One region of the Luteibacter aegosomatissinici genome, then DNA from elsewhere that is predicted to be linked to it. Evidence: predicted binding sites of a transcription regulator. Region 1 holds the regulator's gene; the other holds the start of a gene.

Region 1 (4,210 bases):
GGGCACGTCCACGTCCAGCACGTTGCGGCGGCTGACATCGCCGGTCAGGCGGGTCATGGCATCCGTTTCCTCGCCATCCTTCAGCGGCTTGAGGTGGATCACCAGGCGCAGGTACTTCGAAGGCTTCACGGCGGTATGGCCGAACATCTCGCGGATGTTGAGCACACCCAGGCCGCGCACTTCGAGCAGGTCCTGCAGCAGTTCGGGGCAGGCGCCGTCGATCACATCCGGTGCGATCAGGGTGAACTCGGTGGCGTCATCGGCCACCAGGCGGTGGCCGCGGCTGATCAGTTCCAGGGCCAGCTCGCTCTTGCCCGAGCCCGGGTCGCCGGTGATCAGCACGCCGATGGAGAACACCTCGAGGAACACGCCATGCAACGTGACCCGCGGCGCGAGCGTGCGCGCCAGGTGGTACTGCAGGTAGGTGAGCAGTTCGTGCCCGCGCTTGGTGCTCTGCCACAGGGGCGTATCGGTTTCCTCGGCCACTTCACGCAGGTCGGGCGGGATGGCCTGGTCCTTCGTGACAATGAGCGCGGCCGGCTGGTAGGCGGCGATCTTGTGGATGGCCTCCCAGCGCTGGCGCGAATCCAGGCCATCGAGGTAGTTGAGCTCCTCGGTGCCGATGATCTGGATCTTGTTGGGATAGATGACGTTGAGATAGCCCACCAGGGACGGGCGGCGGCTCAGCTTGGCGTTGGGCTCCAGCACACGGGCTTCGCCCCGCATGCCCGCGATCCAGCGCAGGGCCATCCGTTCATGGACGCCGTCGAAGAGTTGTCGGGCTGTGAGCCGATCCACGCGGGGGTTCCTGTCAAAAAGAAAGCCGGCACACGGGGGTGCCGGCTTGCTTATATTGTGCCACAGGCCCGCTGGCGGGCTTTAGCTGGCGGCACGGGCCTCGCGGACCTCATTGTTGTGGTGGTCCTTGAGCTTTTCCTTGTGCTTCTTCAGCTGGTCGGCGAGCTTGGTGATCATCTCGTCGATGGCGGCATACATGCGGTCACCGATCGTGCCGTCCTGCTGGCTCGCCAGGCCTTCCGCATGGAGCCGGGTGCCCGAACAGTGCAGGGTGCCGCCCGCCTTGTGCTCGGCCTTATCCACCGATAGCACGACATCCAGGGCCGTTATGTTGTCGAAAAGGCGTTCGAAGCGGCCGATTTGCTGTTCCACGCGCTCGCGCAGGGCAGGGGTGATCTGGATGTGCTGGCCGCTGATCTGGATTTGCATGACGCCTCCTTCTTGCTGAGGGTGCCGCCGTTCGGTGGCGGCGAGATGGGAATGGCCGTGTGCCACTCCTGAACCGTTGTACGTGGGACCGTGATCCTCCGATGGGGTTCCGCGCCGCTTAGCCGGCGCGCACGCGTTCACTGGAGCTGGGGATGCGCATCGCTTCCCGGTACTTGGCTACCGTACGGCGGGCTACCTGAATACCGCGTCGATGGAGTTCCTCCGCGAGGGCCTGGTCGGACAGCGGGCGACGCGGATCTTCCGCCGTGATCAGCTTGCGCAACATGGCCTGGATGGCCGTCGCGGACGCGCTGCCGCCGTCTTCCGTGGCCACGCCGCTCGAGAAAAAGTGCTTCAGCTCGAAGGTACCGCGCGGCGTGTGCATGTACTTGCGCGTGGTGACCCTGGAAATGGTCGATTCGTGCATGCCCACCTCTTCGGCCACCTCGCGCAGCACCAGCGGGTGCATGGCCTCGGGGCCGTAATCGAGGAAGGCGCTCTGCCGGCGGACGATCACCTCGGCCACCTTGGTCAGGGTTTCGGCGCGGGATTGCAGGCTCTTCAGGAGCCATCGGGCCTCCTGCAGCTGGCCCTTCATCCAGGTGGCGTCATCGCCACGGGCGCGGGCGATGAGGTTGCAGTAATGCTGGTTCAGGCCCAGCCGGGGCTGCGCATCCGGGTTCAGGCTTACCTTCCACCGGCCGCTCTCACGGCGGGCGTAGACATCGGGTGCGACGTACTCCACCGGGGTGGCATCCAGGGCCGCGCCGGGGCGTGGGTCCAGGCTGCGGATGAGCGATGCGGCCACCGCCACGTCGGCCTCGGCCGCCTTCAGCCGCCGGGCGATCTTGCCGGTGTCGTTGCGCGCCAGCAGTTCGATTTCATCGGTAACGATGCGGATGGCGAGCCCGCGCTGCGGCGTTTCTTCGGCAAACTGGCTGAGCTGGCACAGCAGGCAGTCACGCAGGTCCAGGCTGGCGATGCCCGTGGGATCGAAACGCTGGATCCGCTTGCGAACGGCCTCGATCTCGTCGAGATCGGCGTGGAACTCCCGCAGGGCCGCCTGCACCGCGTCCAGGCCGTCACGCAGGTAACCGTCCTCATCAAGCACGTGGATGATGGCGGTCGCGATCGCGTGATCACGCGGCGTGAACTGGGACAGGTTGAGCTGCCACTCCAGGTGCTGCTGCAGGCTTTCCGGGGCGGCGTTCTGCGGCTCGAAGCCTTCTTCGTCGCCGCTGCCATTGCGCGAGGGCCCGCCCGCGTAATCGCCGGCCTCGCCGTGGAAGCGGTCGTCGTCCCACTCGGGAGCGAGCTCTTCGGAAGGGGATGCGGTGGATTCTTCTTCGCGCGTGGCCTTGACGGGCTGCTCGTCGCGCGCGCGGTATTCCATGGCCTCGTCGAAGCTGGTGCTTTCCTCGGCGCCATCCGCTTCGGATTCGGCATCTTCGGCGAACTCGAGCAGCGGGTTACTTTCCGCTATCTGGCGGAGTTCGGCCTCAAGCTCCAGCTGCGACAACTGGAGCAGGCGGATGGCCTGCTGGAGCTGTGGCGTCAGCGTGAGCTGCTGATGCAGGCGAAACTGAAGTCCGGGTTTCATTACCTTCGCAAGATCGGGTTACCGAGCCATCCTAACCCCACGCGGCCCCCCGAAACCAGCGGGCCGGATGCCTAGGCCGGCTGGCCGATTTCGTGTACCGCGTAAGCCGCCTCAGATCCGGAATTCACGGCCCAGATACACCTCGCGGACCTTTTCGTCCGCCAGGATGTGTTGGGGCGTGCCGCGAGAGAGCACTTCGCCATCGTTGAGAATGTACGCGCGGTCGCAGATACCCAGGGTTTCGCGGACGTTGTGGTCGGTGATGAGCACGCCGATGCCGCGTTCCTTCAGGTGGCGCACGATGCGCTGGATTTCACCTACCGAAATCGGATCGACGCCGGCGAACGGTTCGTCGAGCAGCATGTAGCGCGGGCGGGCGGCGAGTGCGCGCGCGATCTCCACGCGGCGGCGCTCGCCACCGGAAAGGCTGATGCCTTTCTGCTCGGCGATGTGCGCGATCTTCAGTTCATCCAGCAGGCTTTCCAGTTCGTCTTCGCGCTGCTTCTGCGTCATGTTCTCGCGCAGTTCGAGCACGGCGAGGATGTTGTCGGCGACGCTGAGGCGGCGGAACACCGAGGCTTCCTGCGGCAGGTAGCCGATGCCGAGCTTGGCACGCGCATGCATGGGCAGGCCGGTAATGTCCTGCTGGTCGAGCTTGATCTGGCCGCCATCGGCGGGGATCAGGCCCACCACCATGTAGAAGCAGGTGGTCTTGCCGGCGCCGTTGGGGCCGAGCAGGCCCACCACCTCACCTTCGCGGATGGAGAAGGCGAAATCACGCACTACCTGGCGGGCGCGGAACCGCTTCTGCAGGCCTTGGGCTGAAAGCATCGTGTCAGGGCTTCTTCGTGGTGTCGGCCGGGGCCGCAGCAGGAGCGGCGCCCTGCTGGTTCTTCGGCTGGAACGTCATATGGATGGTGGAAGAGCCATTGCTCTCGCCCTTCATCGTGCTGTCGTCGGTGTTGTATGTGAGCTTGTCGCCATCGGACGTGCCCTTGTTGGGCTGGTCGATGTGGGCGTTGCCCGTCAGGATCGCGATGCTGGTTTCGTTGTTGTAATCGATGTTGCTGGCGCGGCCGTGCATCCAGTTGCCTTGCTCATCCTGCTGCTGCACCGTGGCCGGCGTGCCATCGATCACGGCGCGCTTCACCGAGTTATCGTCGTTGAGGTACACCGTGGCCTTGTCGCCGGTGATCTTCAGCGTGCCCTGGGTGATCACCACCTTGGTGGTGTAGATGACGATACCCTGCGGCTGCTGCGAGCCATCGAAGGTCTTGGAGTCGACGTGGACGACTTCGTTACGATCGGACTTCTTCGCCATGGCCGGCGCGGCGAGCGCAAGGAGCGCCACGCCGCAGGCCGCGAACAGTGCCTTAGCGCTTG
Region 2 (4,210 bases), 2.3 Mb from region 1:
GGAAATTGCCGGCACGGGTGTACGAATAGCCCGAACCATCGCGCAGGGTGAAAAAGCCCGTACCGCTAATGGCCATATCGTACGAATTGCCGGTCTGCGTCATGTTGCCGTTGCTGAACTGCTGGGCAATGTTGGTGACGCGTACGCCGTTGCCACTGGCCGTGGCGGAAAGGTTCTGGCCGGCCACCGAATACACCTGCGAGAACTCCGCACGCGAGCCCTTGAAGCCCACGGTGCTGGTGTTGGCGATGTTGTTGGCGGTGACTTCCAGGTCCGTTGAAGCAGCGTTGATGCCGCTGAGCGCGATATCGAAAGGCATGGAGGTAGGTCCTCGGTGGGATTACAGGATTTGGGCGATCTGGCTGAGCAGGGCGCCGCCGTAACCGGCCACCTGCACGTACGTGCCGTCGGTGCCGGAGGCGCCAACGCCTTCCACCTTGCCCTTGATGAACGTGTCGGCAGCCGTGGTGCCGGACGTGGCGGAGATCTGGTAGACGCCATCCGCGAGCTGAGTACCGTCGTCGGATTTGCCATCCCAGGTGAACTGCTGAAGGCCCGCATCCGGCTGGCCCATGGGAATGGTGCGGACCACGTTGCCGGCGCTGTCCTTGATCTGGACGCTGACATAGGTACCCGACGTCGGTACGTTGACCGCACCGGAAAGCGTCGAATCGGTGAGCTTGCCTGCGCTCGACGGCACGAGGACATCGTTGCCGACCAGCGACGCCGCGCGCACGAACTGATCGCCAGTGAGGTTGGACGACAAGGTGTCAAACGAGGACTGCAGTTCCTGGGTAGCGGCCACCTGGGAGAACTGCGCCATCTGGGCCACCATGTCATTGGCGTCCATTGGCTTGGTCGGGTCCTGGTTGGTCATCTGGGTGACCATCAGCTTCAGGAAATCGGACTGATCGAGCGTTTGCTGCTGCAGCTGGGACGAGCTGCCGCTGGTGCTGCTGGTGCCGCTGGTACTGCTGGTGCCGTTGACGGTGGTCATGATGGAAGGCCTTATTTGCCGAGGTCGAGCGTCTTCTGCATGAGCTGCCTTGCGCTGTTCATGACTTCGACGTTGTTCTGGTAGGAGCGCGACGCGGAGATCATGTTGACCAGCTCGTCGACCGGGTTGACGTTGCTCTGCCAGACGTTGCCGTCGGCATCCGCCATGGGATTGGAAGGCTCGTAGCGGGCCTGCACAGGCGCCTGGCTTTCGGTGATGCCCATGGCGCGGACACCCTCGTTCTCCATCTGGCCGTTGACCATGGCCTGCACCGAGGAAAACATCGGCTGCTTGGCACGGTAGGCACCCGCCTCGCTGCTGGCCACGCTATCGGCGTTGGCCATGTTGCTGGCGGTGGTATTGAGGCGGGCCGACTGCGCGGCCATGCCGGAGCCAGCCACGTCAAAGATCTTGAGCAGGCTCATGAGCTGCCTCCGGTGATGGCGGTGCGCATCATGTGAATCTGCGCGGTGATGAAGCTCAGCGACGCCTGGTAGTGGATGGCGTTGCCAGCAAACTGGGCCTGCTCGACCTGCGTATCCACGGTGTTGCCATCCATGGACGGCTGCGTGGCGGTGCGGTACTTGAGCTGGTCGGCATCGGCCAGGGCGTAGGTGGGGTTACCGCCGATATGGCCGGATTCCGTCGCCGCCATCTGCAGTTGGTTACCGTCCTCGGCCCCGCTTGCCGCCGTAAGGGCTTTGCGGAAGTCAACATCGCGGGCGAGGAAGCCCGGGGTATCCGCATTGGCGAGGTTCGACGAGATGATTTCCGCACGGCGCTGCCACAGGCCGAGTGCCTGTGGGTGCATGCCGAGCAGCGGATCTGGTTTGTCGATCATGGGCGTGGGCCCCCTCTTGGGTCTTGGCCCATGGGGATCAGCAAGACGCGTGCCACGCCCTGCCCCATAACGCGAAACGGCGCCGTAGCGCCGTTCGTGGGTTCAACCGCCAGCCCGTCGTCGGTCCGGCGCCAGTTTTCCGACGCCGCGCATCCGGGGTCTGCCGACGTTGCGCCGTCGCGCCGGTCAGGCCGGCAACAGCTCCAGCACCGCGGTCGCCAGTACCTCGGGCTGGAACTTGGCGATAAAGCGATCGGCACCCACCCGGGCGACCATGGCCTCGTTGAACACACCGCTCAATGAGCTATGCAGCAGGACCCGCAGGCCCCGCAACTGAGCGTCCTCACGAATCGCGCGGGTCAGCGCATAACCATCCATCGAGGGCATTTCGATATCGGAGACGACCAGGTTCACCCGCTCGGCGTCCGGGCCCATGGCCAGGCTACGCAACATGTCCAGGCCTTCGGCGCCATCCTTTGCGAGCAGGCACTCCAGGTCCAGCTTGCGGAACAGGTCGGCGAGCTGGGTGCGGGCCACCAGGGAATCATCCACGACCAGCACCCGGCGGTTGCCGCCCTGCTGCACGTGGGCGGCCTGCTGCACCTTGTCGGAGATCTCGACCTGCTGCGGGTTAACGGCCGCCAGCACCTGCTCTACATCGACCACGGCAAGCAGGTCGCCATCGAGCCGGGTCACGGCGTTCACACGGGCGCCATAGCCAAGCGCAGGCGGCGGAGCGGCCATGTTGGCCCCATCCACGTGGACGATCCGGTCCACGTCCGATACCAGGAATCCCTGCACCGACCGGCTGAATTCGGTGACGATAAGGTGCGCGCTATCCACGCTGGCCAGCGGCGGATAACCCATGGCGGCTGCCAGGTCGATGACCGGAATGGTCTGCCCGCGGTAATCAAAGCTGCCGGAAACCAGCTCATGCATGCTGGGCATGCGCTCCAGCCGCGGCCGGCGCAGTACCTCGCGTACCTTGAACACGTTAATGCCGAAGGCCTGCCTGTCACCCAGCCGGAACAGGAGCATGGCCACGCGATTGTGGCCCGCCAGGCGGGTGAAGGTTTCCACGGTATCGAGGAGCGGTCGGGCCATGGGGGCTACTGCATAGGGAAAGGCGTCGCTGGGGTATCGGCGCGCCACCCGCGTTCTTTATGCCTTTTTGTGGCACGGGGATTGCTTGGCTCAAGTACCACCGTTCGCTACCGATGTAGTGGGCGACCCTTATTGATGAGCGCAAGTACGACATGACCCTGCTCTGGAGCCAGCACGTTCGCCTCCTCGCCCACGCCGCCGCCAGCGGCGACGCCGCGCGTGTCCGGGCCCTTTCGGCGCAGTACCCGGCCGCCGCAAGCGCGCTGGGGACCTTGCTGAACCCGCCGAAGGCCGAGCCGCGCACCGCCGCCGCCACGACCATCCAGGCGATCGAGCAGCAGGGCATGGCCTTGACGAGCGCCCACGCGCTCGGCGCCACCCTTCAGGAATTGGGGACGACGGTGGATGCTGCACGCGATGGCGCCAGCCGTTTGACGGAAGCCAGCGGCGGAATTTCGACAGCCGTGGATCACGCGCATGCGGGCGTCGCCTCCGTGAGCGACGTGGGCACCCAAGGCGTCGCGACGGCCGGCGATCTGGATGGCCAGCTTCGCCTCCTGCGCAGTGCGCTGGCCGGCATGAGCCGCAACCACGCACAGTTCTCCGAATACTTCACGGCGATCCGCAAGCTCACAGCCGCCGTGCAGGATATTGCCCACCAGACCAACCTCGTGGCGCTGAACGCGGCGATTGAAGCCGCGCGCGCCGGTGAGGCCGGCCGCGGCTTTGCGGTCGTGGCCGACGAGGTGAAGCAACTGGCCGAGAAAACCACCCAGGCGACCGCAGAGATCGATCAGGTGACCCATGCCGTGGGTGAGTTCTCCCACCACCTCGACGATGCCGTGCAGAGCAGCTTGCGCCGCCTGGATACCACCCAGGCCGGCGTGGAAGGCATGCAGGCGGCCATGGGCCGCATCGACGAGGCCGTCCGCGGCGCACGCGGCAATCTCGACGCCGCCCGCCAGGGCCTTGGCGCGCTACAGGGGCGCGTCGCCACCGTGCAAACGAATCAATCCGCCCTGGGCCGCGTCGCGAACGAAGTACGCCGCCAGGCAGACTCGGCCGCACGCGCCACGGTGCTCGCTCACCGTCTTGGCCTTGCCAAGCTGGAAACCGAGGGCGCACTCGACGCCGCTACGTTGAGCCAGATGATCCGCGAGGCCTGCCAGGGGCTTCGTTTTGCCGTGGAGCTTGCCGCGCGCGACCCGGCTGGCCTGGATCGCCGCTGGCTCGATACGACGCCGCTTATGCGCTGCATCGACCAGTTG

What was found. The regulator sigma-54, encoded in region 1, starts transcription at its own class of promoters, with help from an activator protein. The targets are predictions, from matches to a motif close to TGGCACGNGCNTTGC.
Region 2: the regulator sigma-54 is predicted to act here: its motif matches at 1,879-1,893, upstream of flgB (flagellar basal body rod protein FlgB).

The regions. Positions count from the first base shown of each region.
Region 1 is NZ_CP095742.1:1,046,960-1,051,169, forward strand. It holds gene hprK (HPr(Ser) kinase/phosphatase) at 1-750, opposite strand, end outside; gene hpf (ribosome hibernation-promoting factor, HPF/YfiA family) at 880-1,227, opposite strand; gene L2Y97_RS04625 (RNA polymerase factor sigma-54) at 1,346-2,827, opposite strand; gene lptB (LPS export ABC transporter ATP-binding protein) at 2,939-3,658, opposite strand; gene lptA (lipopolysaccharide transport periplasmic protein LptA) at 3,663-4,210, opposite strand, start outside; gene lptC (LPS export ABC transporter periplasmic protein LptC) at 4,201-4,210, opposite strand, start outside.
Region 2 is NZ_CP095742.1:3,754,492-3,758,701, forward strand. It holds gene flgE (flagellar hook protein FlgE) at 1-319, opposite strand, end outside; gene L2Y97_RS16885 (flagellar hook assembly protein FlgD) at 341-997, opposite strand; gene flgC (flagellar basal body rod protein FlgC) at 1,009-1,422, opposite strand; gene flgB (flagellar basal body rod protein FlgB) at 1,419-1,838, opposite strand; gene L2Y97_RS16900 (chemotaxis protein) at 2,025-2,942, opposite strand; gene L2Y97_RS22435 (methyl-accepting chemotaxis protein) at 3,095-4,210, shown strand, end outside.